DNA from 3 places in the Streptomyces sp. NPDC046866 genome. Region 1 is predicted to be linked to each of the others. Evidence: riboswitches for the same ligand, from Rfam matches in the RefSeq annotation. Region 1 holds a riboswitch; each other region holds the start of a gene.

Region 1 (9,954 bases):
ACTCCGGCGCCCGGCGGGTGCCGCCCGGCGGATCGGTGGATATCACCGAGCCCTGCGGGACGTCCTGGCTGAACGCCTGCGTGACGATCCCGGGCGCCAGGCCGCTCTTGGTGAGCTCCGCCTTCGCCTCGTCCAGCGCCCGGTTCTTCACGTCGGGCACCATCACGACCTCGGGGCCACGGGAGACGGTGAGCACCACCTCGCCGTTGCCCCGGATGCGCTTGCCGCCCTGCGGGTCGCTGTTCATCACGGTCCCGCGCTCGAAGGCGTCGCTGAACTTCCGGTCGACCCGCTTCACGCCGAGGCCGGCGGCCGACAGCTCGGACCGGGCCTGCTCCTCGGTCTTGCCGAGCAGGTTCGGGACCTTGGTGAACTGGCCGGAGTTGATGTACCAGACGCCCGCGCCGACCCCGAGGATCAGCAGCAGCGCCGCGAGGACCAGCAGCGGGCCGCGGCGCGAGCGCACCGCGGCCGGGGCGGGCACGGGTTCGTCGGAGTCCACGGACACGGGCGGCAGCACCAGCCGCGAGGTGTGCTCCGCCGGCTGCCGGTCGACGGCCACGGGCCGCGGGATCACGCTGGTGCGGTCCTCGGCGGCGGACCGCTCCCCGGCCCGCGCCTGCGGCGGTACGGCGTTCAGCTCGGCGTCGCTCAGCTGCGCCCGGGCCTCCAGGGCCAGGCCGAGGAGGGCGGCGGCATCGTGGGGCCGCAGCTCCGGATCGCGCGCGGCGGCCTGCGCCACCAGGGCGTCCAGGCCGGCGGGCAGCCCCGGGACGGCCGCCGACGGGGGCGGGACGTCCTCGTGGAGGTGCCGGTAGAGCACCTGGGCGGGGGTGCCGCCGGTGTGCGGCTTCTCCCCGGTCAGCATCTCGTACAGCACGACGCCGCAGGCGTAGACGTCCGCGCGGGTGTCGGCGATGCCGTCCTCGATCTGCTCGGGGGCCAGGTAGGAGACGGTGCCGAGGACGGCGCCGGTGGTGCTGGTGACGGTGTCCACGGAGCGGACCAGCCCGAAGTCGGCCACCTTGACCCGGCCGTCGTCGCCTATCAGCACGTTCTCGGGCTTCATGTCGCGGTGCACGAACCCGGCGCGGTGCGCTGCGCCGAGGGCGGCGAGGACCGGCTCCAGGATGTCCAGCGCCGCGCGGGGCTGGAGGGCGCCGCGCTCGCGCAGCACGTCGCGCAGGGTGCAGCCGGAGACGTACTCCATGGCGAGGTAGCTGTACGGGCCGTCGGTGCCCTGGTCGAAGACGGCGACCACGTTGGGGTGCGCGAGGCGGGCCACGGACTTCGCCTCGCGGATGAAGCGGTCGACGAAGGCGGCGTCGGCGGCGAGCGCCGGGTGCATCACCTTCAGGGCGAGGATGCGGTCCAGGCGGGTGTCCAGGGCCCGGTAGACCGTGGCCATGCCGCCGGCCGCGATGCGGGCGTCGATGCGGTAGCGGCCGTCGATCGTCTGCCCGACGAGGGGGTCATCCAGGGTCGTGTCCACCCGGCGATTCTACGAGCGGTGCCTGTGGGGGGCGGCCGCCGGAGCCCACCTTGCAGCGCACCTGTGACGTCCCGCCCCGCGGTTGGCCGCTGCCGCTGCCGCTGCCGCTGCCGCTGCTGCTGTTCCGGTGCGCGGAGCCGTCCCCTCCCCGCCCCTTCCCGCTGTGCCGGATATGCGGCTCCGCCGCGGGGCGGGGCTCCGCCCCCAAACCCTCCCCCAGCTACCGCTGGGGGTACCCCCAGCGCCTCAAACGCCGGCGGGGCTGAATTTCAGCCCGCGCGGCGTTTGAGCGCAATCGGGTCCGGGAGGAGCCCGGTTTCGGGAAGGGGCGGGGAGGGGAGCGCTCCGCGCAGCGGCAGCGTCGGCGGGGCCGTCAGAAGGCCGGGCGTTCCGGGTCGAGGGCCGGGCGGCCCTCCATCGGGGAGGACGGTTCCGCGAAGCGGCGCTGGGGGATGCGGCCCGCACGGAAGGCGAGGCGCCCCGCCGACACCGCATCCCGCATGGCCGCGGCCATCAGGGCGGGGGCCTGGGCCCGCGTCACCGCCGAGGCCAGCATCACCCCGCCGCAGCCCAGCTCCATGGCGAGGGCGGCGTCCGAGGCCGTGCCGGCCCCCGCGTCCAGGATGACCGGGACACCGGCCCGCTCCACGATCAACTCGAAGTTGTGCGGATTGCGGATCCCCATCCCGGACCCGATCGGCGACCCCAGCGGCATGATCGCCGCGCAGCCCGCATCCTCCAGCTTCCGCGCGAGCACGGGATCGTCGTTCGTGTACGGCAGCACCGTGAACCCGTCGTCCACCAGCGTCTCGGCGGCGTTCAGCAGCTCCTCCCCGTCCGGCAGCAGCGTCCGCTCGTCCGCGATGACCTCCAGCTTGATCCAGTCGGTGCCGAGCGCCTCCCGCGCCAGCCGGGCCGTCAGCACGGCCTCGCCCGCCGTGTAGCACCCGGCGGTGTTCGGCAGGACCGCGATGCCGAGCCGGTCCAGCAGGGACAGCACCGAGCCCTGCACGGTCGGGTCGAGGCGCCGCATCGCGACCGTGGTGAGCTCGGTCCCGGAGGCGATCAGGGCGTGTTCCAGGATCTCCAGGCTCGGCGCCCCGCCGGTACCCATGATCAGGCGGGAGGAGAAGCTCCGGCCGCCCAGTTCGAACGTGTCGTCGGCCATCGTGCTCAGCCTCCCTGGACCGCGGTGAGGATCTCGATCCGGTCGCCGTCGCGGACCGCGGTCAGCGGCCACTGCCCGCGCGGCACCACGGTCTCGTTGAGGGCGGCCGCGACGCCGGACGGCGCCGTCGTGAGGGTGGCGACCACCGAGGCGAGCGTGGTGCCGGCCGCGATCTCGCGCGGCTCGCCGTTGACGGAGACGGAGGCGGAGGCGGGGAGGTTCATGCGTACGACTCCTGACGTGCGGCGGAGAAGCGGAGCGGGCTGAACGGGCGGGCGATCTCCGGCAGCGTGCCCGTGGTGAGCAGGTCGGCGAGCGCGTCGCCGGTGAGCGGGGTCAGCAGCACCCCGTTGCGGTAGTGCCCGGTGGCCAGGTGCAGCCCGGGCAGCGCGGTCGGCCCGAGCAGCGGGGCGTTGTCGGGGGACCCGGGCCGCAGCCCGGCCAGGGTCTCGGTCAGCGGCAGTTCGGTGATGCCGGGCACCAATTCGTGGGCGTCCCGCAGGAGTTCGTACACCCCGCCGGCCGTGACCGTGGTGTCCCAGCCGAGTTCCTCGCTGGTGGCGCCGACGACGAGCTCGCCGTTCTCCCGCGGCACCAGGTAGACGTGGCTGCCGCGCACGACCGCCCGTACCGTCCGCGACAGGAACGGCGCGTACGCCGCCGGCACCGTCAGCCGCAGCACCTGCCCCTTCACCGGCCGTACGGGCGGCAGCGCCTCCTGCGGTACGCCGGCCAGCCGGCCGCTGAGCGAGCCCGCGGCCAGCACGACCTGGTCCGCGTACAGCTCGGTGCCGTCGTCGAGGGCCGCGCCGACGGCCCGGTCGGCGGTGACCAGCAGCCGTGCGGCACCGGCCCGGCGGATCTCCACGCCGGCCCTCTCGCAGGCGGCCAGCAGCGCATCGGCCAGCCGGCGCGGGTCGACCTGGTGGTCGCCGTCCACGCGCAGCCCGCCGCGCACCCCCGGGGCGAGCATCGGCTCCAGGCGGCGGCACTCGCGGCCGGTGAGCCACTCGGACTCCAGGCCGCAGCGGCGCTGCAGGGCGTGCAGCTCGCGCAGGTGGAGCCGGTCGTCGGCGTCCAGGGCCACGGCGAGGGTGCCGCAGGCGCGGTAGCCGATGTCCATGCCGCCGCTGGCGTCGGCCAGCTCGGCGGCGAATTGGGGGTAGCGGGCGGCGGAGGCGAGGTTGAGGCCCAGCAGGGTCTCCTCGCCGTAGTGCAGCTCGGTGACGGCGGCGAGCATGCCCGCCGCGACCCGGGCGGCGCCGCCGCCGGGGGCGGGGTCCGCGAGCGCGGTGCGCAGCCCGCGGCGGGCCGCCCGCCAGGCGGTGACCAGGCCGATGATCCCGCCCCCGATGACGAGGACGTCGGATCCCTTCCGAGATGAGTGCATGGGCGTCCAGCCCCTCCCTTCGCCGGCATGACCCGGATCAGGTTCGTACGGTCGGAGGCCGGTCAGCCTCCCTCTCAGCCCGGTGCGCCCGGACTCCCGCGATGGGTAACGGTGGCCACCCTAGCCGCTCGCCTCGGGGGAGGGGGAGTGCGCCGGATGCCGGGCGGCGGGCCCGTGTCCCGCGGCGCCAGGTTCCTGACTGATCGTCAGTTGACTAGGCTGGTGGACGTGAGCGAGCAGACGGAACAGACTGAGAACGGCGTCGTCATCGTCGGCGCCGGAATGGCCGGAGTGCAGACCGCGGTCGCCCTCCGCGAGCAGGGCTGGACCGGCCCCGTGACCCTGCTGGGCGCCGAGCCCCACCAGCCGTACGACCGGCCCCCGCTGTCCAAGGCGCTGCTCCTCGGCAAGGCCGAGGACTCCGCCTTCGACGTGGACTTCGAGGGCCTCGGCATCGAGCTGCGGCTCGGCGTCGAGGTCACGGGGCTGCGGGCCGCCGACCGCGAGCTGGACACCGAGGCGGGGCCGGTCCCGTACGGGGTCCTGGTCCTGGCGACCGGGGCCGAACCGCTGACCCTGCCGGGCGCGGAGGGCGTCCCCGGCGTCCACCTGCTGCGCACCCTGGACGACGCGGCGCGGCTGCGGCCGGTGCTGGCGCAGTCCCCGGCGACCGTGGTCGTCGGCGCCGGGTGGATCGGCGCGGAGTTCGCCACCGCGGCGCGGGAGGCCGGCTGCGCGGTGACCGTGGTCGAGGCGGCGGACCGGGTGCTGGCCGGGGCCCTCCCGGCGGAGGTCGCCGCGCCGATGGCCGCCTGGTACGAGGAGATCGGCGCCGCCCTGCTGACCTCGGCCCAGGTGGCCTCGGTCGAGTCCGGGCGGGTCCTGCTCGCGGACGGCCGCGAGCTGCCGGCCGGGGCCGTGGTCGTCGGGATCGGCGCCCGGCCCGCCACCCGGTGGCTGGCCGGCTCCGGCGTCGAGCTCGGGCCCGACGGCTCGGTCACGGCCGACGCCTTCCTGCGGACCTCCCTGCCGGGGGTGTACGCGGTCGGCGACTGCGCGTCCTTCCCGTCCGGGCGGTACGGGGCGCGGCTGCTGGTGCACCACTGGGACAACGCGCTGCAGGGGCCGCGGGTGGTCGCGGCGAACATCCTGGCCGGGGGCCCCGCGCAGACGTACGACCCGGTGCCGTACTTCTGGTCGGAGCAGTTCGGCCGCTTCGTCCAGTACGCGGGGCACCACGCGGCGGCGGACACGCTGCTCTGGCGGGGGGATCCGGGGGAATCCGCCTGGACGGTGTGCTGGCTCCGGGCCGGGTCGCTGGTGGCGGTGCTCGCCGTGGGCCGCCCCCGCGACCTGGCCCAGGCCCGCCGCCTGATCGAAACCGGCACCCTGGTCGATCCCGCCAAACTGGCCGACCCGTCCACCCCCGTGAAGTCCGCAGCGGCCTGACCCCGGACCCCGGACCCCGCACCCGGCGCCCCGGGCGCCGGCGGGGCCGCACTGCCGGGCGCCCGTGCCGGGCGGTCGGCGGAGCCGGGGCGGACCCGGATGGGGTGGCTCGGGTGCCGGGCGGCGGCGGGAGGTGGCAGGCTTGTGCCGTGACCGAGATTGACGCAAAGATCGATGCCCTTGTCCCCGCCTGGCTGTACCTGCCCGACATCGCCGAGATGCTCGACATCGAAGTGACCCGGGTCCGCCAGCTGGTCAAGGAAGGTCAGCTGATCGCCGTACGCCGCGGTGAGAACCGCGCCCTGCAGGTGCCCGCCGCCTTCATCGCGGGCGACAAGCTGGTCAAGGGCCTGCCCGGCCTGCTGACCGTCCTGCGCGACGACGGCTTCTCCGACGAGGAGATGCTGGAGTGGCTCTTCACCGCGGACCCGACCCTGCCCGGCACCCCGGTGCAGGCGCTGAGCGAGAATCGCGGCACGGAGGTGAAGCGCCGCGCCCAGGCGCTCGCCCTCTGACGCCCGACGCCTGAGCCCATCCGATCCATCCGCGGCGCCCGGAGCCGCCGCCCACCGCGGCGGCCCGGCGCCGTGCCCACGAGGGGGACCCCCATGTCCGCGCACGCGAACGCCCAGCTGTCCGACGCCCGGCTCTACCTGTGCACGGACGCCCGCAAGCGGCAGGGGGACCTCCCGGAGTTCCTCGACGCCGTCCTGGCCGGCGGGGTGGACATCGTCCAGCTCCGCGACAAGGGGATGGAGGCCGGCGAGGAGCTGGAGCACCTCCAGGTCTTCGCCGAGGCCGCCCGCCGCCACGGCAGGCTCCTCGCCGTCAACGACCGGGCCGACGTCGCCCACGCCATCGGCTCCGACGTCCTGCACCTGGGCCAGGGCGACATCCCCGTGCCCGCCGCCCGCGCGATCCTGGGCGGGGGCGTCCTGATCGGCCGCTCCTGCCACGCCGAGTCCGAGGTCGCCGCCGCGGCCGCCGAGCCCGGCGTGGACTACTTCTGCACCGGCCCCTGCTGGCCCACCCCCACCAAGCCGGGCCGCCACGCCCCCGGCCTGGACCTCGTCCGCTACGCGGCCTCCCTGCAGCAGGACCGCCCCTGGTTCGCCATCGGCGGGATCGACGCCGGCAACCTCGACGAGGTCCTCGACGCCGGCGCCACCCGCATCGTCGTGGTCCGCGCCCTCACCGAGGCCTCCGACCCCGGCGCCGCCGCGGCCGACCTGGCCAAGCGCGTCCGGGACCGCCTCGCCTAGTCCCCGCCCCGTCCGGCCCCGGCCCCGGCGCCCTCCGGCCCCGGCCCCGGCGCCCTCCGGCCCCGGCCCCGGCGCCCTCCGGCCCCGGCCCCGGCGCCCTCCGGCCCCGGCGCCCTCCGGCACGGCCGCCCCGGCTCCGGCCCGGGGGTGTCCAAAAACATGTCCAAGGAGTGGACGCGGCTTCGGTGTCCGCGGACGCGCGTCTAACCTGCCCGTATGGCCCTTGGAACCGCTTCCACCCGAACGGACCGTGCACGCACGGTCCGCGACCTTCTCGCGTCCGGGGACCCCTCGTACTCCTTCGAGTTCTGGGCGCCCAAGACCGAGACCGGCGAGCGCAACCTCTGGAACGCGCTGCGCCGCATCGAGGCGGTGGGCCCGAGTTTCGTCTCCGTGACGTACGGGGCCGGCGGCTCCACCCGCGGCGGCACCGTGAAGGCCACCCAGCAGATCGCCGCGGACACCACCCTGACGCCCGTCGCGCACCTGACCGCCGTCGACCACTCGATCGCCGAGCTGCGCAACGTCATCGGCCAGTTCGCCGACGCCGGCATCCGCAACATGCTCGCCGTGCGCGGCGACCCGCCGGGCAACCCCATGGGTCCGTGGGTCGCGCACCCCGAAGGCGTGCACTACGCGGCCGACCTGGTCCGCCTGCTCAAGGAGTCCGGCGACTTCTGCGTGGGCGTGGCCGCGTTCCCCGAGATGCACCCGCGCTCGGAGGACTGGGACACGGACATCCGGCACTTCGTGGACAAGTGCCGCGCAGGCGCCGACTATGCGATCACCCAGATGTTTTTCGATCCCGAGAATTATCTGCGGCTGCGCGACAGCGTCGAGAAGGCCGGCTGCGAGACGCCGATCATCCCTGAGGTCATGCCTGTTGTGGCCGTCAAGCAGCTCGACCGGCTGCCCCAACTCAGCAACGCCGTCTTCCCGGAGGCCGTGAAAGAGCGCATGCTCGCCGTCAAGGACGATCCGGCCGCTGTACGCTCCATGGGGATCGAGTTCGCCACGGAGTTCTGCGCGCGGCTGCTGTCCGAGGGTGTCCCGGGGCTGCACTTCATCACGCTGAACAACTCCACGGCGACTCTCGAGATCTACGAGAATCTGGGCCTGCACCAGCGGGCCTGATCGGCCGTTCCCGCGGGCGGCCGTACCGAGGGGTGCCACGCATGGGAATGACGGTCCTCTACATCGCGTTCGGCTTCGTCGCGCTGTGGCTGCTTGCCGAGGTCCTGATGCAGTACAAGGCCCGGCTGCGCTGGCGGCTGCTCGCGTTCGCCGGGTTCCTCGGCGTGGTCGCCGGAGTGGTGTTGCCGTCGGTGCTGGTCATCGCGGTCGGCGCGGCAGCCTTCGCCGTGGGGCAGACGCTGGTGACGCTCTCCTTCCGCAAGGGCTTCGAGGCCGGCTGGGCGATCCGCCGCGGCAAGGGCAAGGGCAAGGGCAAGGCGGGCAGGAAGGGTTCCGCCGCCAAGGACCAGGCCGGCAGCGGGTCGCGCCGCCGCCGGGCGGGCGGCCCGCGCCCCGAGCCCTCGCTCGAGGTGACCGCGCTGGAGTACGGCGACGGCGCCGCCGCGGACGCGGACGCGGCGGACGACGACGCGGCCGAGGTCTACCGCCCGGAGCCGCTGCCCGACGAGACCGGCACCTACGGGATACAGAGTTTCGCGCCCGCCGCCGACGCGGCGCAGACGGCCCCCTTCGCCTCGCCGTTCACCACGGCCGAGCAGGACGCCCACGGATACGCCGCCTACCAGGACCCGAACACCCCGGGCGGCGGCTACGACTACTCCGGCGGCTACGCGACCGGCGGCGACCAGCAGGTCTACGCCGCCTACTCGGACCCGTACATCGGCACCGGCGGCGGTGTCATCCCGCAGCAGCCGTACGACTACACCCCGTACGCAGGCGACCCGTACGCCGCGGCGGGCGCGGCCGCGCAGGAGCAGTACTCCATGGACACCCCGCCCGGCGGGGTGTGGGTGCCGCAGCAGCGGGACGTCGCCCAGCCCTACCCCGGGGACGACCAGAGCGGCGCCTACCCCCAGCAGCCGCAGCAGCCCCAGCAGTACCCCTACCAGGGCACCGGCGAGTACGAGCAGTACCGCTACTGAGCCCCGGCTCCCGCACCGGCCGCCGCAGCCCCTGCCCGCAAGCACCGCGGGCAGGGGCTGCGGCGCGTCACTGCGAGCCGCGGAAGCCCGCGCCCTCCACGATCAGTCCGGCCACCAGCGCCCCGGTCATCCCGGCGTGGGCGAGCCCGCCGCCGGGGTGGGCCCAGCCGCCCGCGAGGTAGAGCCCGGGCAGGGCGGTGGAGTTGCCCGGGTAGAGCAGCCGGCCGCCGGCTCCGGCGAGCGCCGGCGGGGGCACCGCGCCGCCCGCCGCGCCGGTGGCCGCCTCGATGTCGGCCGGGGTGCGCACCTCGCACCACAGCAGCCGCTCGCGCAGCTCCGGCACGGCCCGTGCGGCCAGGTCCAGCAGCCCGTCGACCCGGTCCGGGGCCGGCCCCTCGGGCCCGCACGCCAGGCTCACCGTCAGCGCCTCGTGTGCGGCGTCGGGGCGGGTGCCCGGGTCGTCGGGCCGCAGGACGGTGAGGAGCCCGCCGGGGGAGTGGACGAGGGTGCGGTGGACGGCGTCCTCGGGGCGGGCGCCGCGCAGGGCGAGCAGCAGGGTGCACCGGCTGCGCACACCGGTTCCGCGCGCCGGCACGCCGTCCGGCGGGAGCGGGACTCCGAGCCGCCGGGGGTCGGCCGCGCAGACGACGTGGTCCGCCTCGGCCTCGGTGCCGTCGGCGAGCACCAGCCCGGCCGCCCGGCCCCCGCGCTCGAGCACCCCCCGTACCGGGGTGTCGAAGGAGAAGGAGACCTTCCGCTCCAGGCAGCGCTCGTACACGGCGGTGGCCAGGGCCCGCATCCCGCCGCGCACGTACCAGCTGCCGAAGGTCTGCTCCATGTACGGCAGCACGGCCGCGGCGGCGGGGGCGCCGGCCGGGTCGATCCCGTACGCCTCGACGCGGGCGGCCAGCAGTTCGCCGAGCGGCCCGCCCAGTTCGCGCCCGGCGATCTCGGCGAGGGTCGGTGGGCGGCGGCGCAGCAGGCCGCTCCGGCGCACGGCCGGGTACGGGTCGCGGCCGAGAACCTGCCAGTCGGGCCGCAGCGGCTCCTCCAGCAGGGGGCGGCGGGTGGCGTCC
Region 2 (9,954 bases), on a different contig from region 1:
GCGTGGTGTCGTTCGCCGAGGGGGCCGTGCTGGCGCAGCGGATCCCGAAGGTGCACCCGGTGACCATGAACGCGGTCGGGATGGGCGCCGGCGCCGCGGCCCTGTTCGCCGCGTCGGCCGCGGCGGGGGAACGCTGGGTGCTGCCCGGGCGCGCCGCCACCTGGTGGGCACTGCTGTACCTGGTCGTCGCGGGCTCGGTGCTCGTCTTCGTCTGCTACCTGCTGGTGATCCAGCACTGGGGCGCGGCCCGGGCCGCGTACGCGTTCGTCGTGGTCCCGGTGGTGGCGATCGTGGCCTCGGCCCGGCTGGACGCCGAGCCGCTGACCGCCTCGCTGCTGCTGGGCACCCCGCTCGTCCTGGCCGGGGTGTACCTGGGGGCGCTACGCGGCAGCGGGCGGGACCGGCCCCGGCCCGCTAGGCCGGCGACGGGAGGACGACCACCTCGGACGGGGCGAAGGTGACGCCGACCCGGTCCCCCGGGGACGGGGCTGCGGCCAGGTCGCACTCGGCCTCCAGGGCGGGGCCCCGCGGCGGGCGCAGCAGCAGCGCGACGTGCGTGCCGCGGAAGGTCCGCGAGAGCACCTCGCAGGGCAGGCCGTCCGTGCCGAGGCGGACTCCCGCCGGGCGGATGAGGACCTGCTGCTCGCCCTCGGGCGAGCCGTCGGGCACGGGGACCCTGCCCCAGGCGGTCTCCGCGGCGCCGCCCGCAACGGTGGCCGGGGCCACGTTCTCGAAGCCGAGGAAGCGCGCCACGAACTCCGAGGCGGGCCGCTGCCAGACCTCCAGCGGCGTCCCGGCCTGCGCGATGCGGCCCTCGCGCATCACCACCACCCGGTCGGCCAGGGCGAACGCCTCGCCCTGGTCGTGGGTGACGGCCAGCACGGTGGTGCCCAGCCGGGAGAACAGCTCGCGCAGCTCCACCACGAGTCGCTCGCGCAGGCCCCGGTCCAGCTGTCCCAGCGGTTCGTCCAGCATCAGCAGCCGCGGTGACGGGGCCAGCGCCCTGGCCAGGGCGACCCGCTGCTGCTCGCCGCCCGACAGGGAGGACACCGAGCGGCGCTGGGCGCCGGGCAGCCCGACCAGCTCCAGCAGCTCCGCGACGCGTGCGGTGTACGCGGCGGCGCGCGCCGCCCGGCCGCGCCCGTCGGCCCAGCCGCGCATGCGCAGGCCGAAGGCGACGTTCCCGGCGACGTCCCGGTGCGGGAAGAGCTGGTGGTCCTGGAACATCAGGCCGACCCCCCGCCGGTGCACGGGCACCCTGGCCTGGTCCGCCCCGCCCAGCAGGACCCGCCCCGACGACACCGCCTGGAGCCCGGCGACGACCCGCAGGAGCGTGGACTTGCCGCTGCCGCTCGGACCGAGCACGCACACGGTCTCGTGCTCGGCGACCCGGAGGTCCACGGAGTCGACGACGGTGCGCTCTCCGAAGCGGACCGACACGCCGGCCAGTTCGAGCAACGTCATCAGAACTCTCCCGAGGTCTTGTCGGGGCGCAGCCGCTCCAGCACCAGCAGGGACGCCGCGCACACCAGCATCAGAATCGTGCTCAGGGCCATCGCCTGCCCGTAGTTCAGCCCGCCGGCCCGCCCGAGCAGCCGGGCCACGGCCACCGGCAGCGTCGGCCGGTCCGGCCGTGCGATGAAGACGGTCGCGCCGAACTCCCCGAGCGAGACGGCGAAGGCGAACCCGGCAGCGATCAGCAGGGCCCGCCGCACCAGCGGCAGGTCCACCTCCCGCCAGGCCCGCAGCGGGGACGCGCCGAGCACGGCGGCGGCCTCCCGCAGCCGCGCGTCCACGGCCCGCAGCACCGGCAGCATGGTGCGCACCACGAAGGGCACGCCGACCAGCGCCTGCGCCAGCGGCACCAGGATCCACGAGGTCCGCAGGTCCAGCGGCGGCTCGTCCAGGGTGATCAGGAATCCGAAGCCGACCGTCACGGCGGAGACCCCGAGCGGAAGCATCAGCAGCGCGTCGAAGCCGCGGACGAACCGGCCCCCGCGCCGGGTCAGGGCGGCCGCGGCGAGGCCGCCGACCAGCACGGCGATGGCGGTGGCGGCCAGCGCGTACTGCAGGGAGTTCCAGACCGCCTCCAGCGGCGGGACGAGGAACGTTCCGCCGCCGGCGCCCGCGCTCTGCAGCGCCCGGTAGAAGCCGAACCCGTACCCGCCCGGCGCGTCGAGGGACCGCTCCACCAGGACGCCGAGGGGCAGCACAATCAGCAGCGCCACCCCGAGCAGCACCCCGCCCAGCAGCGCCCACTGCCCCGCGCCGCGCGGCCGGTGCGCGGTCCGGGCGGGGTCCACGAGCCGCAGGGCCGTCTCGCGCCGGCGCACGGTCCGGGCGTGGACGGCGAGGATCAGCAGGACGGCGGCGAACTGCACCATCGTCAGGACGGCGGCCGTGGGCAGGTCCAGCAGCTGTGCGGTCTGCCGGTAGACCTCGACCTCGAGCGTGGCGTACGAGGGCCCGCCGAGGATCTGCACGACGCCGAAGGAGGTGAAGGTGAACAGGAACACCATCAGGGCGGCGGCCGCCACCGCCGGAGCCAGAGCGGGCAGCGTGACCCGCCGCCACGCGGCGAAGCGCCCGGCGCCCAGCACCCGGGCGGCCTCCTCCTGCCGCGGGTCGAGCTGGGCCCACAGCCCGCCGACGGTGCGGACGACGACGGCGTAGTTGAAGAAGACGTGCGCGAGCAGGATCGCCCACACGGTGGTGTCCAGCCGGACGCCCCACAGCTCCTGGAGCAGCCCGCCCCGCCCGACCAGCGCCAGGAACGCGGTCCCGACGACCACGGTCGGCAGCACGAACGGAACGGTGACCACGGCCCGCAGCAGCTGCTTGCCGGGGAAGTCGAACCGCGCGAAGACGTACGCGCCGGGCAGTGCGACCAGCAGCGTCAGCACGGTCGACGCGAGCGCCTGCCAGGCGGTGAACCACAGGACGCCGGCGATGTCCGGGCGGGACAGCACCTCGCCGATGCGGCCGAGCTGCCAGCCGGCGTCGGTCCGCACGCCCCGGCCGACGATCGCGGCGACGGGATAGGCGAAGAACAGCCCGAAGAAGGCCAGCGGTACGGCCATCAGGGCGAGCCTGACGGCCGTACCGCGTGCGCCCTCGCGCGGCGCGGCGGCGCCTGCGCGGAGGCGGCCTGCGCGGGGGCGGCGTGCGGCTGCGTCCGCGGCCGCCCCTGCGGCTTCGTGGCCTACTTCACGACGATCGAGGACCACGTCTTGACCCACTGCTCACGGTTCTTGGCAATGGTCTCGGGAGCCACGTTCTGGGGCTTGTCGATGACCACGCCGTGCTTCGTGAACAGCTCCGGCAGCTTCGCGTCCTTGACCACCGGGTTCACGAACATCTGGAGCGGCATGTCCTCCTGGAACTTCTTGCCGATCAGGAAGTCGATCAGCGCCTTGCCGCCCTCCTCGTTCTTCGCGCCCTTGAGCAGGCCGGCGAACTCGACCTGGCGGAAGCAGGTGCCGGTGGACACGCCCGTGGGCGCCTCGGCCGGCTGCGGCTCGCCGTAGAGCACCTCGACCGGCGGGCTGGAGGCGTAGGAGACGACCAGCGGGCGGTCTCCCTTGGCCTTCTTGCCGCCCGCGGAGCCGGAGAAGCGCTCGTTGTAGGCCTGCTCCCAGCCGTCGACGACCTCGACCCCGTTGGCCTTCAGCTTGCTCCAGTAGTCCTTCCACCCGTCCTCGCCGTACTTGCCGACGCTGGCCAGCAGGAAGCCGAGGCCCGGCGAGGAGGTCGCCGCGTTCTCGGTGACGAGCAGGTCCTTGTACTCGGGCTTGACCAGGTCGTCCAGGGTCTGCGGCGGGGCCAGCTTCTTGTCGGCGAAGTACGCCTTGTCGTAGTTGACGCAGATGTCGCCGGAGTCGACCGGGGTGACCCGGTGCTGCTTGTCGAGGACGTACTCGGGCTTGACCCCGTCCAGGCCCTTGGCCTCGTACGGCGTGAAGATGCCGTTGTCGAGGGCGCGCGAGAGCAGGGTGTTGTCCACCCCGAAGAACACGTCGCCGCGCGGCGAGCCCTTGGTGAGGATCTCCTGGTTGAGGGCGGCGCCCGCGTCCCCGGACTTGAGGACCTTCACGGTGTAGCCGCTCTGCTGCTCGAACTCCTTCAGGACCGTGTCGGTCACGTTGAAGGAGTCGTGGGAGACGAGCGTGATCGTCTTCTGCTTCGGCGACTCGCTCCCGCCGGCGGCCGGCTTGTCCTTGCCGTCGCCGCCGCAGGCGCTGAGCGTGGCCACGCCGAACGCGGTCGCGAGCACGGCGCCCGCGATCTTCCTGGTGGTGCTCACTGGTGGATTCCTCCTGGGATGACCAGGAGAAGACGCGGCCCTGCCCGGCGCTGTCAGGAGCGGACGCCGGGCAGGGCGCAACAGCTTGAGTGATGACCGAACTTCCTACCCCGAATGACCGGGGCGAGGTTCAGAGGGTCTGCGGTGGACGGTGACCGCACTCTCAGCGCTGTGGCGCTCCCCTGTCGGAATATGCAAATGGGTACGGCCACAGAGTACCCCGTGGCCGCACCCGGCCTCCCGACGGTACCGCAGGCAACTGCGCAGGTCAGCGCGCCGGCACCGGTCGGCCTGCGGAGCGCGGGCGCCGGGGCGGCGTGCGCGTCAGCGCTCCGAGGCGGCGAGCTGGCCGCAGGCGCCGTCGATCTCCTGGCCGCGGGTGTCGCGCACCGTCACCGGCACCCCGTGGCGGGCGATGGCCTCGACGAAGGCGCGCTCGTCCTCGGGGCGCGAGGCGGTCCACTTCGAGCCCGGCGTCGGGTTCAGCGGGATCAGGTTGACGTGGACGCGCTTGCCCTTGAGGAGCCGGCCGAGGAGGTCGCCCCGCCAGGCCTGGTCGTTGATGTCGCGGATCAGGGCGTACTCGATGGAGACCCGGCGGCCGGACTTCTCGGCGTACTCCCAGGCCGCGTCGAGGACCTCGCGGACCTTCCAGCGGGTGTTGACCGGGACCAGGGTGTCGCGCAGCTCGTCGTCCGGGGCGTGCAGCGAGACGGCGAGGCGGCACTTGAAGCCCTCGTCGGCGAAGCGGTGGATGGCAGGGACCAGGCCGACGGTGGAGACCGTGATCCCGCGCTGCGACAGGCCGAGGCCGTCGGGCTCGGGGTCGGTCAGCCGGCGGATGGCGCCGACGACGCGGTTGTAGTTGGCCAGCGGCTCGCCCATGCCCATGAAGACGATGTTGGACAGGCGGGCCGGGCCGCCGGGGACCTCACCGTCGCGCAGGGCGCGCATGCCGTCCACGATCTGGTGCACGATCTCGGCGGTGGACAGGTTGCGGTCCAGGCCTGCCTGGCCGGTGGCGCAGAACGGGCAGTTCATGCCGCAGCCGGCCTGCGAGGAGATGCACATGGTGACCCGGTCGGGGTAGCGCATCAGCACGGACTCGACGAGCGTGCCGTCGTGCAGCTTCCACAGGGTCTTGCGGGTGGTGTCGTCGTCGCACGAGATGTGCCGCACGACCGACATCAGGTCCGGCAGCAGCTCCTGCTGGAGCTTCTCGCGGGAGCCGGCCGGGATGTCCGTCCACTCGGCCGGGTCGTGCGCGTAGCGCGCGAAGTAGTGCTGCGAGAGCTGCTTGGCCCGGAACGGCTTCTCGCCGATCGCGGCGACCGCCTCGCGGCGCTCCGCGGGCGTGAGGTCGGCCAGGTGCCGGGGCGGCTTCTTCGCCCCCTTGGGCGCGACGAAGGTGAGCTCTCCCGGAGCGGGGCGGGGTGCCATGATCGGTCCTTCCTCAGGGCGACGAGGTCCGACGACCTCCGAACGGGCGGAGGTGATGGCGGTGGCGCGTCCGCGCCGGAGACCTCACACGAGATGCATCCCCGCAATCACGGGGTGAAGGGCGCACCACAGGTGGTGGTGCGCCCTTCAGGATAACCCGGTCGGCCCAGCCGGTGCCCTCAGCCGGTGCCGACGAAGAGCGCCAGCAGCAGCCACACCACGGGGGCGGTCGGCAGCAAGGAGTCCAGCCGATCCATGATCCCGCCGTGGCCGGGCAGCAGCGTGCCCATGTCCTTGATGCCCAGGTCCCGCTTGATCATCGACTCGCCGAGGTCGCCGAGGGTGGCGCTGACGGCGACCGCGAGGCCGAGCAGCAGGCCCTGCCACCAGGCGCCGCCGTCGACCAGGAACTCCATGCACAGCGCGCCGGCGCCCATCGCGAAGGCGACCGCGCCGAGGAGCCCCTCACGGGTCTTGCCGGGGCTGATGCGCGGGGCGAGCTTGTGCTTGCCGAAGCGCCAGCCCACCGCGTAGGCCCCCGTGTCGCTGACCACGGTCAGCAGCAGGAAGGTGACCACGCGCTGGGGGCCGTCGTCCGCGGTGAGCAGCATCGCGACGAAGGTGGCCAGGAAGGGCACGTAGAACGCCGCGAAGACGCCGGCCGTCACGTCCTTGAGGTAGTCCTCGGGAGGTTCGGTCATCCGCCAGACCAGGACCGCCAGCGCGGTCAGGGCCATGGCCACCCAGGCGCCCTCGGCCCCGCGGACGTATCCGGCGATGACCATGGCGGCGCCGCCGATCGCCAGCGGGACGAGCGGCGCCCTGATGCCCTTCTTCTCCTGGAGCCGGGAGGTGAGCTCCCACAGGCCCACGACGACCGCGACGACGATGACGCCGACGAAGACCGCCTTGACGATGAAAAGCGAGGCGAAGATCACCGCACCGAGGCCGACGCCGACCCCTATGGCGGCACGCAGGTCGCGCCCGGCCCGCTTCTTCTGCGGCGGGGGCGAGGCGTCCTGCGGTGCCTGCGAAGGCGGGGGCGGGGGGCTGGGCATGGGCTCCTGCGGCGGCATCTCGGCGCGGAACGGGGGGCCGCCGTCAGCGGCAGCCCCCCGATCGCGTGCTTCCCGGTCGTCGAAGTCACGGCCGGCGGCATCGGGCACGATGGGCATGGGCCGAGTGTGCGGTCCCACCAGCGCATCGTATGCGGGACCCGCCGGAACCGGCTCCGTGGCCCAGGGAGAGTCGTTCATCAGACCTCGAGGAGCTCGGCTTCCTTGTGCTTGAGCAGCTCGTCCACCTGCGCGACGTACTTCGCGGTGGTGTCGTCGAGCTCCTTCTCGGCGCGGCGCACCTCGTCCTCGCCCGTCTCCTTGTCCTTGACGAGCTTGTCGAGGGCGTCCTTGGCCTTGCGGCGGACGGAGCGGATGGAGACCTTGGAGTCCTCGGCCTTGGCGCGCGCGACCTTGATGTAGTCGCGGCGGCGCTCCTCGGTCAGCTCGGGGAACACCACACGGATGATGTTGCCGTCGTTGCTCGGGTTGACGCCCAGGTCGGAGTCGCGGATGGCCTGCTCGATGTTGCGCAGGGCGCTCTTGTCGAACGGGGTCACCACGGCCATGCGGGGCTCGGGCACCGAGAAGGACGCGAGCTGGTTGATGGGGGTGATGGCGCCGTAGTAGTCCGCCATGATCTTGTTGAACATCGCCGGGTGCGCACGGCCCGTGCGGATCGCGGCGAAGTCTTCCTTGGCGACGACGACGGCCTTCTCCATCTTCTCCTCGGCCTCGAGGAGGATTTCTTCGATCACCACGTGCTCCTGCATGTCTTGAATGGATGGTTCAGGCGGGCGGTGCGAGCCGGGCCCCGCAGGGCCCGGTCCGGCTGCGGACCGCTCAGGCCCGGGTTCCCTGGTCGCTCACCAGCGTGCCGATCTTCTCACCCTTGACGGCGCGGGCGATATTGCCCTCGGCGAGCAGTTCGAACACCAGGATCGGCAGCTTGTTGTCGCGGCACAGCGTGATGGCGGTGGCGTCGGCGACCTTGAGGTCGCGGGAGAGCACCTCGCCGTACTCCAGCGCGTCGAACTTCACAGCGTCGGGGTTCTTCTTCGGGTCGGAGTCGTAGACCCCGTCGACGCCGTTCTTGCCCATGAGGAGGGCCTCGGCGTCGATCTCCAGGGCGCGCTGGGCCGCCGTGGTGTCGGTGGAGAAGTAGGGCATGCCCATACCGGCGCCGAAGATGACGACGCGGCCCTTCTCCAGGTGCCGTACGGCGCGCAGCGGGATGTACGGCTCGGCGACCTGGCCCATGGTGATCGCCGTCTGGACACGGGAGTCGATGCCCTCCTTCTCCAGGAAGTCCTGGAGGGCGAGGCAGTTCATGACGGTGCCGAGCATGCCCATGTAGTCGGAACGGGCGCGGTCCATGCCGCGCTGCTGGAGCTCGGCGCCGCGGAAGAAGTTGCCGCCGCCGATCACGACGGCGATCTCCGCGCCGTCCCGGACCACGGCGCCGATTTCACGCGCGATGGCATGCACGACGTCGGGGTCGACGCCCAGTCCTCCACCACCGGAGAAGGCTTCGCCCGACAGCTTCAGCATGAAGCGGCGGCCCTTCTTCCCGTGGTCGCTCTTGTCGTCGGAAGCGGTGTGGGGGTCCACGCCCTGATTCATGGAGATCTCCTCGTGCGCATACGAAGAAGGCCATTGCCGGTGGGTCCTCGCGGTTCCCTCTACGGCAATGGCCTCCTCGTCAGATCTGCGGTCGCTCCGCGCGGACGCGGACGACTGCTTCAGACCCTACCGGGGTCCGGTGTCCGTCGTGTACCGACGGACTCAGATGCCGACCTTGATGCGCGCGAAGCGCTTCAGGGTGACACCGGCCTCGTCCAGAACCTTCTGGACGGACTTCTTGTTGTCCAGCGCGTACGGCTGGCCGAGGAGGGTGGCCTCCTTGAAGAAGCCGTTGACGCGACCCTCGACGATCTTGGCGATGGCAGCCTCGGGCTTGCCCTCCGCGCGGGTGACCTCTTCGGCGATGCGGCGCTCGGACTCGACCTTCTCGGCCGGGACGTCCTCGGCGGACAGCCACTGCGGGGCGAACGCGGCGATGTGCTGCGCGACGCCGCGGGCGACCTCGGCGTTCTCCTTGTCGAGCTCGACCAGGACGCCGATCTGGAACGGCAGGTCGGGCATCGTGCGGTGCATGTACGCGGTCACGTAGCCGTCGGAGAACTGCGCGAAGCGGTCCAGGACGATCTTCTCGCCGAGGTTGGCGTTGGCCTCGTCGACGAAGGCGGTGACGGTCTTGCCGGGCTCGATCTCGGAGGCGAGCAGGGCCTCGATGTCGGCCGGGGAGGTGGCGGCGACGTGGGCGGCCAGCTGGTTGGCGACGGCCAGGAACTTGTCGCCCTTGGCGACGAAGTCCGTCTCGCACTTCAGCTCGACGATGACACCGGAGGTGTTGTCGTCGGCGATGAGGGAGACGACGGCACCGTTCTCGGCAGAACGGCCCTCGCGCTTGGCGACACCCTTCTGACCCTTGATGCGGAGGGCCTCCTGGGCCTTCTCGACATCGCCGTCGGCCTCGACGAGCGCGTTCTTGCAGTCCAGCATGCCGGCGCCGGTGAGCTCGCGGAGCTTCTTGACGTCAGCGGCGGTGTAGTTCGCCATGAGTCTTTTGCTTCTCTCTCGAAGTCGTAGATCTACGGGTGAACGGCGGAGGAAACGCGCCCGTGGGCGCGGCTCCCCCGCCGTCATCGTCCGTGCTGCGAGTGCCCGGCGCGTGAACGCCGGGCGCCCCCAGTGGGTCAGGCCTGCTCGGCGTCCGCGGCCGGGGCCTCGGCGGCGGCCGGCTCGTCGGCCTTCTTCTCACCCTCGAGCAGGTCGCGCTCCCACTCGGCGAGCGGCTCGCCGGCGGCCTTGTCGCCCGGCTTCGAGTCGCCGGTCGCAGCGCCGGAGCGGGCGATGAGGCCCTCGGCGACGGCGTCGGCGATCACGCGGGTGAGCAGGGTGACGGAGCGGATCGCGTCGTCGTTGCCCGGGATCTTGTAGTCGACCTCGTCGGGGTCGCAGTTGGTGTCGAGGATCGCGACGACCGGGATGTGCAGCTTGCGCGCCTCACCGACGGCGATGTGCTCCTTCTTGGTGTCGACGATCCAGACGGCGCTGGGAACCTTCGACATCTCGCGGATACCACCGAGGGTC
Region 3 (9,954 bases), on a different contig from region 1:
GGACGGGCACCTGCTGCTGCACTCCGACACCACCGCGTACCTCGACTACGGCGACTCCATCGAGGACGTCAACGACACCATCCACGAGCTGCTCAACCGCAACGACGCCGACATCACCTGGGACCTGTTCCGCAAGTTCACCAAGCGCTTCGCCTTCCGCGACGAGGAGACCGGCCCCCAGGCGGTGCGCGAGCTCCTCGACACGTACGGCGGCACCCGGGTCGTACACGGCCACAGCCCCATCCCGTACCTGCTCGGCGAGGTGGGCACCGAGGAGGGCGACAGCGGCCACGGCCCCGAGACGGTCCACGGACCCCACGTGTACGCGGGCGGCCTCGCCATCGCGATGGACGGCGGGGTCACCATGGCCGGCAAGCTGCTCGTCCAGCAACTTCCCCTCGCCGACTGAGGCTTGTCACGTGCGGGGCAATTCACGAAAGCCCCTGTCACGGCGCGGCATGAGCGCTCTACCATCGCTCTATCCGTAGCAGGCTCTCCTCCGTTTGTGCCGGTGCCCGGGTCTACGCGGGCCAACCGGCTCCCACGGAGCATCGGGGGATGCACATGAACAGCGCTCCGCACCTGCTGACCGAAGACCGACCGGAGTTCGATCGGCTCCTCGACGAGGCGCTGCGCACCGCACACGAACGGCCCGAGCTCGCCGCGCTGGGGCTGCGTCTGAACGCCGAACAACTGCGCACCATGGCCGTCGGGGCCATCGCCCTGCTCACCGCCGCCGCAGCGGCCGAGTACGACCACTACGTGAAGGTACGCGGCGAGCGGCGCGAGGAGCTGCGCTCGGCCCCGAGCGGGGCGGCCGGGTACCGGGAGGCCGGTCAGGAGGACGGGGAGGGCGACGGCCCGGGCATCAGCGCCATGGTCGCGGTCCTCGCGCCGGTCCTGGCCGCCACCGCCATGCTGATCTTCCTGCTGCTGGGCTACACGCTGAAGGCGGTCGATCCCGAACCGTCCTTCGCAGACACCATGTTGACGGCGGGCTGGCTCTTCGGAGCGCTCACCGTGGTCACCGTGCTGTTCGCTGCGGTCGGGCTGCTGGTGACGGCCGTCCGCAACCGCGCGACCGAGGTCGTCGCCGGGGACGCGGCCGAAGCAGCACCCGACGGGGTTGCACTGGCGCGCGAGGCCTGGCGGCGTGCGCTCCTGGAGCGGGGCATCCTGCCGTTCTTCCGGGACGCGCTCGCCGATCCCGGGGCCGGGCCGGACCCGGGGCCGGAGCCGGTGGCCGGGCCGGCGCGTTCGGGCCCCTGCACGCCGAAGGCCGGGCGCATCCCCAACCTGGGATACACCCGGCCCGACTTCACCAGTCCCGGTTCCCCCTCGCAGGGGACCCGGCCCGGCTACACGCCGCCGGACTTCACGAGCCCGGACTTCGGCGGCCCGGAGCCCGAGGCTCGGTGAAGGCGGCTGCCGCCGCTACTTCATCTCGTTGGGGCGGACCTTCCGGTCCTCCGCGGACAGGGACCTGTGGGCGAACCGGGCCAGGCCGTTCGCCCCGGCGGTCGGCTGCGGTTCCGCCGGCGTCCACACTTCGTTGCAGGTGAGGGCGTCCGGGGTGCCGGGCACGATCGTGCACGTCGTCTCGAAGATCTCGCCGCCCGTGGTCAGCACCTCGATGTTGACGATGTTGGCCTGGCTGGAGATCGACACCGCGCAGGCGTCCGTCGGGTACGTGTCCCCGGTGTCGGTCAGGTCGTACCAGCGCCACGGCGTCACGGCCGGGGTCAGGTCGCGGATGCCGGCGTAGGTGATGGTGTCGGAGAGCACCGCCTTGACCTCGCGGGATGCGGCGGGCCGGACGGCGTCCACGTCGAAGCACTGGCCGCTGGCACCCGGAGCGCCCGTCGGGCCGGTGGGGCCGGTCGCACCCCTGCCGGTGGGCCCGGTCGGCCCCGTCGGCCCCGTCGGCCCGGTGTGTCCTCTGGGCCCGCGCGGGCCCGTCGGGCCGACCTTGCACTTGTCACCGCCCGCCGTCGGATTCGCATGATCCATGGCCTTCTTCGTCGTGGACGGCCCGCAGTAGTCGCCGTCAGGCGCGACCACGGACCCTCCGGGCTGCGGCGCGACGGCCGAGGCCGGAGCCGCGATGCCGGTCAGCACCAAGGCCAGAGAGGCGAAGGCGCCTCCGGCCAGCCAGCCCGCTCGACGACGGGGCAGAGGCCCCAAGGGGGATCGGGACCTGTCCTCAGAACTCATGTACTACTCCTCGCGCACACCGGATCGAATGTTTCGGCGGAGTCCGCACACAGGGACGCACTCCGCAGCCATCCTGAAGAGCCCTTCCCGCCGCACTCGCCCGGCTCGCCCGCCGGTCAGCGGAACGGACCAGCAAACACGGCCACTTGGCGGTGTCGTACCAGCCTCCCGGGCCTGCCCACGGCGTGCCGCCGGTGCCCCGACCGGCCGTATCCCTAGGGTCGGCGGCCGTGAAGCCGACCATTTGCCTCTGCATGATCGTGAAGAACGAGTCCGCCGTCATCGAGCGCTGCCTGGCCTCGGTACGGGACCTCATCGACACCTGGGTCATCTCCGACACCGGTTCCACGGACGGCACCCAGCAGCTGATCCGCGATGCCCTGGAGGGGATCCCCGGGGAGCTCCACGAGGAGCCGTGGACGGACTTCGGCCACAACCGCAGCCTCAACATCGCCCACGCCCGCGGCAAGGCCGACTACCTGCTGCTGCTCGACGCCGACCACGTCCTGCGCAGCGAGGGGCCGCTGCCCCCGCTCGGGGCCCAGTCGTACATGCTCCGCCACGAGGGGACGACCGAGTACCGCATCAAGCGCCTGGTCCGCGGCGACCTGCCCTGGCGCTACGAGGGCGTCACCCACGAGTACCTCACGTGCGACCTCCCCGGCGAATTCGAACCCGGGCCGGGGGTGCAGGAGAACCTCGACGCGCTCTTCATCGAGGACCACGCCGACGGCGGCTCCCGGCACGACAAATTCGAGCGCGACGCCCGCCTGCTCAGCGCGGAACTCGAGCGGGACCCGTCCAACACGCGGACGGTCTTCTACCTCGCCCAGACGATGCGCGACATGGGCGACACCAAGGAGGCGATCCGGCTCTACGAGCGCCGGGCCGAGATGGGGGGCTGGGCCGAGGAGGTCTACTTCTCCCTGCTCCAGGTCGGCATCCTGAGCGCCGAATCCGGCGACTGGCCGGGTGCCATGGACGCCCTCACGCGTGCCTGGGAGTCACGGCCCGGCCGTCTGGAGGCCTGCTACGAACTGGCCTCCCGGCTGCGGCTGCTGGGACGCCACCACGCCGCGCACGCGATCACCTCGGCGGTCCTGGACCAGCCCGCACCGGACGACCTGCTGTTCATGCACCCGTGGGTCTACCGGTGGGGGCTGCTCTTCGAGCACTCCATCACCGCGTACTGGGTCGGCGACATGGAGGCCTCACTGCACGCCTGCGACCGGCTGCTGGCCCTGCCCGACCTGCCCGAGCCCTACCGGCGCCAGACGGAGACCAACCGCGGCTACGCCCTGGCCCGCGGCGGGTCGTCCATCCCGGTTTCACGTGAAACATCGAAGCGCAGGGCGAAGGCCTAGCCTGCGGCGCGCTCCCCCAGGGGCCGCCGCCGCAGCGCCGCATCGGCCAGCGCCGGCGGGAGCCAGACGCCGTCGGGCCGGTACAGGTTGGTCCCCGGCGGCACGATCGCGTCGATCCGGTCGAGCGCGGCGTCGTCGAGCACCACGGAGGCGCCCTTGAGGAGCGACTCCAGCTGGTCCATGGTCCGCGGGCCGATGATCACGGAGGTGACCGCGGGGTGCGCGACGGGGAAGGCCACGGCCAGCTCCGGCAGGGTGCAGCCGATCCCGTCGGCGAGCTCGACGAGCTGCTCCACGGCCTCCAGCTTGGCGACGTTCCCGGGGATGGCCGGATCGAAGCGCGCCGGTGTCAGCGCGGGCCGGCCCGAGGTCAGGTCGATCGGGCCGCCGAGGCGGTACTTGCCGCTCAGGAAGCCCGAGGCGAGCGGGCTCCAGGTGAGCACGCCCATCCCGTACCGCTGGGCCACGGGCAGGACGTCGGCCTCGATCCCGCGCGCCAGGATCGAGTACGGCGGCTGCTCGGTACGGAACCGAGGCAGCGCCCGCCGCTCGGCGGTGTGGTGCGCCTCGACGATCTCCTCCGCGGGGAAGGTCGAGCAGCCGAAGGCGCGTATCTTGCCGGCCCGCACCAGGTCGCCGAGGACGGACAGGGTCTCCTCGACGTCCGTCGTGTGGTCGGGCCGGTGCACCTGGTAGAGGTCGATCCAGTCGGTGCCCAGACGCCGCAGGCTGTCCTCCACCGCGCGCACGATCCAGCGCCGCGAGTTGCCGCTGCGGTTGCGGCCCTCGCCCATCTGGAAGTGCACCTTGGTGGCGAGCACGACCTCGTCACGCCGCCCCTTGAGGGCCTTGCCGACGATCACCTCGGACTCGCCCGCGGAGTACATGTCCGCCGTGTCGAGGAAGTTGATCCCCCGGTCGAGCGCGGCATGGACGATCCGCACGCAGTCGTCGTGGTCCGGGTTGCCCACCGCCCCGAACATCATGGTCCCCAGGCAGTGCGTACTGACTTCCATGCCGGTCCGGCCCAGGCTGCGGTATGTCATGGTCATGGGCCCGCACTGTAGGAGTTGGAGCGCACTCCAGTGCAAGCCCCTTTCCGCCAGGGCCCGTTCGGGACGGCACGGGACCGGCCCGCGGCCGCGGGCGGGGCTCCGGGGAAGCCCCCTCTACCTCCCCGGAGCGATGCGCCGGCGGCGCCGCGGTCAGTCCGCCAGCGGGAGGTAGACCCGGTTGCCGCTCGCCGCGAACTCGGCGGACTTCTCCGCCATGCCCGCCTCGATCTCCTCGGCCTTCAGGTCACCGCCGTGCTCGCGGCGGATGTCCTGGGAGATCTTCATCGAGCAGAACTTCGGACCGCACATGGAGCAGAAGTGCGCGGTCTTCGCCGGCTCGGCCGGAAGGGTCTCGTCGTGGAACTCCCGAGCCGTGTCGGGGTCGAGGGCCAGGTTGAACTGGTCCTCCCAGCGGAACTCGAACCGCGCGTCCGACAGGGCGTCGTCCCACTCCTGGGCGCCCGGGTGGCCCTTGGCCAGGTCCGCCGCGTGGGCCGCGATCTTGTAGGTGATGACGCCGGTCTTCACGTCGTCGCGGTTGGGCAGGCCCAGGTGCTCCTTGGGCGTCACGTAGCAGAGCATGGCGGTGCCCCACCAGGCGATCATCGCGGCGCCGATGCCGGAGGTGATGTGGTCGTACGCCGGGGCGACGTCCGTGGTGAGCGGGCCCAGCGTGTAGAACGGGGCCTCCTCGCAGATCTCCTGCTGGAGGTCGATGTTCTCCTTGATCTTGTGCATCGGGACGTGGCCCGGGCCCTCGATCATCGTCTGGACGTTGTGCCGCTTGGCGATCGTGTTCAGCTCGCCCAGCGTCTTCAGCTCGGCGAACTGTGCGGCGTCGTTGGCGTCCGCGATCGAGCCGGGGCGCAGGCCGTCGCCCAGCGAGTACGTCACGTCGTACGTCGCGAGGATCTCGCAGAGCTCCTCGAAGTTGGTGTAGAGGAAGTTCTCCTTGTGGTGCGCCAGGCACCAGGCGGCCATGATCGAGCCGCCGCGCGAGACGATGCCCGTCTTGCGGCGGGCGGTCAGCGGAACGTACGGCAGCAGCACGCCGGCGTGGACCGTCATGTAGTCGACGCCCTGCTCGGCCTGTTCGATGACCGTGTCCTTGTAGATCTCCCAGGTCAGCTCCTCGGCCCTGCCGTCGACCTTCTCCAGCGCCTGGTAGAGCGGCACGGTGCCGATGGGCACGGGGGAGTTGCGCAGGACCCATTCGCGGGTGGTGTGGATGTTGCGGCCGGTGGAGAGGTCCATCACCGTGTCGGCGCCCCAGCGGGTGGCCCAGGTCATCTTCTCCACCTCCTCCTCGATGGAGGAGGTGACCGCGGAGTTGCCGATGTTGGCGTTGACCTTCACCAGGAACTTCTTGCCGATGATCATCGGCTCGATCTCCGGGTGGTTCACGTTGGCCGGCAGCACCGCGCGGCCCGCGGCGATCTCCTCGCGGACGACCTCGGGGGAGACGTTCTCGCGGATCGCGACGTACTCCATCTCCGGGGTGATCTCGCCGCGGCGGGCGTACGCGAGCTGCGTGACGGCCTGGCCGTCGCGGCCGCGGCGCGGCAGGCGGGGGCGGCCGGGGAAGACGGCGTCGAGGTTCTTGAGGCCACCGCGCGGCGAGGTGTGCTTGATGCCGTCGTCCTCGGGGCGCACGGGGCGGCCCGCGTACTCCTCGGTGTCGCCGCGGCCAATGATCCAGTTCTCGCGCAGCGGCGGCAGGCCGCGGCGCACGTCGGTCTCGATCTGCGGGTCGGTGTACGGCCCTGACGTGTCGTAGAGCGTCACGTCCTTGCCGTTGGTGAGGTGGACCTGGCGAACCGGCACCCGGATGTCGGGGCGGGAGCCCGCCACATAGCCCTTGTGCCAGCCCGGCTGGCGCTCGGTCTGGCCGTCGGCGTCCTGGCCGACGGCAGGCGTGCGTGCGTCCTGAATGGTCATGAGACCTGATCTCCCTACGCCGGCATTACCCGGTAACAGGTTCGGCGGTCGACGCAGCCTCTTCCCCTACGCGCGCCGTGTGCGCGTACGGTGATCAGCGTCCTCTCAGCCCGGTGCTCCGAGCTCCCGCGTTGTGCAAAGGTGACCCCACGCTAGCGTCATCTGTGGCGTGCTGAACAGTGGGCCCCCTCATCTCTTGCGATGATCGGCCGGTGACGTCCTCCCCGCAGCCCCCGTTCGAGCCCGCCGAGCCCGCTGACCACGGCCCAGCCGATGGCCACGACCACGGGCCCGGGAACGGGCACGGGCACGGCCCGGCGAACGGGCACGGAGCCGGCCATGCGCACGGCCACGGCCACAGCCACGGCCACGGGCCGGCGGCGCCCGTCTCGCTGCACCTGCGCAAGGTCATCGCCGCCGTACTGATCCCCTTCGCCGCCGCGGTCTTCATCGGCATGGCGGTGCTCTGGCCGGGCGGTGCCCCCTCCCACGAGCGCTCCGGCGTGGGGTTCGACCGCCAGACGCAGCAGGCCAAGGTCGTCGCCCTCGAACGTGTCGACTGCAAATCGGTGAACGCCTCTCAGGTACCGCCCACCGGCAGCACCGCCACCCCTGAGGGCCGGGAGGCCGTGGCCTCCCAGACGGGCGAGTGCAAGAAGGCGACGGTCGAGGTCGCAAGCGGCCCCGACAAGGGCCGCACCTTCTTCGAGATCGTCCAGCCGGGCGCGCCGCGGCAGTTGGAGTACGGCCAGGAGGTGGTCGTCGCGTACGCCCCGGACGCGCCGCGGGACCTGCAGTACTCCGTGATCGACGTGAACCGCAAGCTGCCGCTGGCCCTGCTCGCCGGCCTGTTCGCGGTGGCGGTGGTCGTCGTCGGGCGCATGCGGGGCATGTTCGCGCTGATCGCCCTGGCCGTCAGCTTCGTCGTGCTGACCCTGTTCATCCTCCCGGCGATCCTCCAGGGGTCGAACCCTCTGGTCGTCGCGGTGATCGGGGCGAGCGCCATCATGCTGATCGCGCTCTACATGTGCCACGGGCTGACCGCCCGCACCTCCGTCGCGGTCCTCGGCACACTCGTCTCGCTGCTGCTGATCGGGCTGCTGGGCTCGCTGTTCATCGACTGGGCCTTCCTCAGCGGCAACACCGACGACAACACGGGGCTGATCCACGGGCTCTACCCGGGCATCGACATGAGCGGCCTGCTGCTCGCGGGCGTCATCATCGGATCGCTGGGCGTGCTCGACGACGTGACGGTCACCCAGACCTCGGCGGTCTGGGAACTGCACCACGCGGACCCGTCGATGGGACCGCGGGCCCTGTACCGCGCGGCCATCCGCATCGGCCGCGACCACATCGCCTCGGTCGTCAACACGCTGGTGCTGGCCTACGCCGGCGCGGCACTGCCTCTGCTCCTGCTGTTCTCGATCGCGAACAGCAGCGTGGGTTCGGTGGCCAACAGCGAGCTGGTGGCGGAGGAGATCGTCCGCACCCTCGTGGGATCGATCGGACTGGTGGCCTCCGTGCCGGTCACGACGGTGCTGGCGGCGCTGGTGGTGTCCGCCGACCGGCCCGGCGCCCCGGACGGCGCCCCGGCCGCGGCCCGCGCGCGCGGCGGGCGGGGCCGGCGGCGGCGCAAGCGCTGACCGCTCAGCCCGCGTTCTGCTCGTTCTGCCGCGCCTCCGCCAGGATCCGGTCGAGCGCCTCGTCGAGGCTCACTTCGAAGTCGCCGAGGCTGCGCTCCTGGCCGAGCGGGACGAGCCGGTCGGTGCGGTCGAGGAAGGCGACGAGCGGGGCCGCACCGGCTCGGAACAGGGCCCGGTCGCCACCGACCTGGAGCCGGATGTGCACGTCGGACAGCTCCTCGGTCGAGGTGGGGGCGATGTGCACGTCGCCGTCGCCGCACGGCTTGTTGATGCCGTCGAGAAGGAGCTCTCTGCCGAACGCCCAGGTCACGGGCGCATCTCCCGGAAGGTGGAAGGTCAGGCGGACCGCGTAGGGGTCACGGGCGTCGTACCGGAGCTCCACCGGGATCCGGAACGAGAGCTCCTCCGAAACGAGGAAGCTCATCATGACCTCTGCCTGCACCGACTCGCGCATTGCCTACCCCGCTGTTGTGGAAGTGGCCAGGAATGACCCCCCAAGACCCTCTTGACAAGAGTGGTGGAAGCACTGGCGTATCACAAGGAGTGAGTTTTCAGATACTGATAGAGAAGGAGAGGGTGCTCAACAGCGCGCCTACTTCACTCTGTAGCCGATTGACCACAGAGGGCAATCGATCTTCCTGATGCAGGGGGAGAGAAATGGCCATCGTGGCCGCGGTGTCCCCCGCCGTGATCGGGATCGCCGCGCAGACCGTCCCCAGTGCGTACTCCTGATACTCCATCACCGGCTGCATCCGGCCCAGGGAGGCGATCCGCGCCTCCAGGGCGCGCTGGTCCCGCACGGTGTAGGCGGTGATGGCCTCGACCGGGTGGCGGTCGTAATAGTCCTTGCGCGTCGCCTCGTCGAGCTGCGCCAGCAGGCACTGCCCGATGGCATGCGCGTGACCGGTCGCACGGAAGTCCGCCCATTCCTCGACGGCCGGATCGTCCGGGGTGTCCGAGACGCCCACCACCTCGATCTCACCCTCCCGGAACACCGCGAAGTAGACGGGCGCTCCGACGGCGTCGCGGAAGTGGGCGAGCGAGTCGAGGATCATGCTGCGACGTTTCTGCTGCAATCCTGCGCCCGCCAGCCGCGCGGCGGCGGGCCCGAGCACGAAAACGCCGCTCTCCCGGCGCAGATAGCCCTCGTGCGTGAGGGTGCGCAGCAGGTGGTACGCGGTGGGAAGCGGAAGCCCGGCCTCACGGGCCAGCTGTTTCGCCGGCGCTCCGCCGCTGTGGGACCCCGCGGCTTCGAGCAGCCTCAACGCCCGTTGGACGGAACCGATCAGCGTCGGCACACCGGCACTGTGAACCGAAGACAAAAGCACACCCCCAGGCGTGGCGGCGGGCTTCGGGCACCCGCCCTGCGGGGGCCGCCCCCGCACATGCCGTGGGTCCCCTGGGGTCGCACTCGGCCGTACTCGGTAGAGCCGCGTCGGACGGCGGCATTACCGGTGCTCAGGCCAAGGGAACGGCACAGATTGCCACTGTATCGGCCGATTCCCGCGCCGTGAGCGGTTCAGCGGCCGGCGTTCCCCCACTCGGGTGAGGCGGGGAAGTGCACGGACCCGGCCGCGCCCACCCCTCCCGCCCGGCCTACCACTTGTCGTACGAGGACTTCGTGCTGCTCCCGGCGAACTTCTTCACCAGGAAGACCAGACCGCCGACCAGGGCGACGAGCAGCAGCAGCTTGAAGACGAACCCGATCAGGGCACCGAGGATGCTCGTGATGACGCCGCC

Evidence for each region. A riboswitch is a leader RNA that binds a small molecule or an ion and turns the genes downstream of it on or off. The one in region 1 is predicted to bind thiamine pyrophosphate.
Region 2: it holds a riboswitch for thiamine pyrophosphate, as region 1 does, so the genes downstream of both, AB0953_RS25865 (thiamine ABC transporter substrate-binding protein) here and thiO (glycine oxidase ThiO) in region 1, are expected to answer to the same signal.
Region 3: it holds a riboswitch for thiamine pyrophosphate, as region 1 does, so the genes downstream of both, thiC (phosphomethylpyrimidine synthase ThiC) here and thiO (glycine oxidase ThiO) in region 1, are expected to answer to the same signal.

What each region holds. Positions count from the first base shown of each region.
Region 1 covers NZ_JBEYXN010000014.1:66,011-75,964, forward strand. Annotated here, with positions in the region: gene pknB (Stk1 family PASTA domain-containing Ser/Thr kinase) at 1-1,492, opposite strand, end outside; gene AB0953_RS20970 (thiazole synthase) at 1,866-2,660, opposite strand; gene thiS (sulfur carrier protein ThiS) at 2,666-2,884, opposite strand; gene thiO (glycine oxidase ThiO) at 2,881-4,050, opposite strand; TPP riboswitch at 4,048-4,160, opposite strand; gene AB0953_RS20985 (FAD-dependent oxidoreductase) at 4,279-5,499, shown strand; gene AB0953_RS20990 (Rv2175c family DNA-binding protein) at 5,649-6,014, shown strand; gene thiE (thiamine phosphate synthase) at 6,108-6,761, shown strand; gene metF (methylenetetrahydrofolate reductase [NAD(P)H]) at 6,978-7,895, shown strand; gene AB0953_RS21005 (hypothetical protein) at 7,937-8,878, shown strand; gene AB0953_RS21010 (NAD(P)/FAD-dependent oxidoreductase) at 8,946-9,954, opposite strand, start outside.
Region 2 covers NZ_JBEYXN010000020.1:83,859-93,812, forward strand. Annotated here, with positions in the region: gene AB0953_RS25850 (DMT family transporter) at 1-461, shown strand, start outside; gene AB0953_RS25855 (ABC transporter ATP-binding protein) at 415-1,464, opposite strand; gene AB0953_RS25860 (iron ABC transporter permease) at 1,464-3,080, opposite strand; gene AB0953_RS25865 (thiamine ABC transporter substrate-binding protein) at 3,203-4,303, opposite strand; TPP riboswitch at 4,388-4,497, opposite strand; gene rlmN (23S rRNA (adenine(2503)-C(2))-methyltransferase RlmN) at 4,628-5,743, opposite strand; gene AB0953_RS25875 (phosphatidate cytidylyltransferase) at 5,923-6,999, opposite strand; gene frr (ribosome recycling factor) at 6,999-7,556, opposite strand; gene pyrH (UMP kinase) at 7,642-8,421, opposite strand; gene tsf (translation elongation factor Ts) at 8,584-9,420, opposite strand; gene rpsB (30S ribosomal protein S2) at 9,558-9,954, opposite strand, start outside.
Region 3 covers NZ_JBEYXN010000001.1:179,766-189,719, forward strand. Annotated here, with positions in the region: gene AB0953_RS00840 (metallophosphoesterase) at 1-409, shown strand, start outside; gene AB0953_RS00845 (hypothetical protein) at 559-1,419, shown strand; gene AB0953_RS00850 (hypothetical protein) at 1,435-2,010, opposite strand; gene AB0953_RS00855 (glycosyltransferase) at 2,445-3,578, shown strand; gene AB0953_RS00860 (aldo/keto reductase) at 3,575-4,624, opposite strand; gene thiC (phosphomethylpyrimidine synthase ThiC) at 4,784-6,571, opposite strand; TPP riboswitch at 6,566-6,711, opposite strand; gene AB0953_RS00870 (YibE/F family protein) at 6,784-8,214, shown strand; gene AB0953_RS00875 (SsgA family sporulation/cell division regulator) at 8,219-8,668, opposite strand; gene AB0953_RS00880 (helix-turn-helix domain-containing protein) at 8,766-9,512, opposite strand; gene AB0953_RS00885 (DUF5326 family protein) at 9,811-9,954, opposite strand, start outside.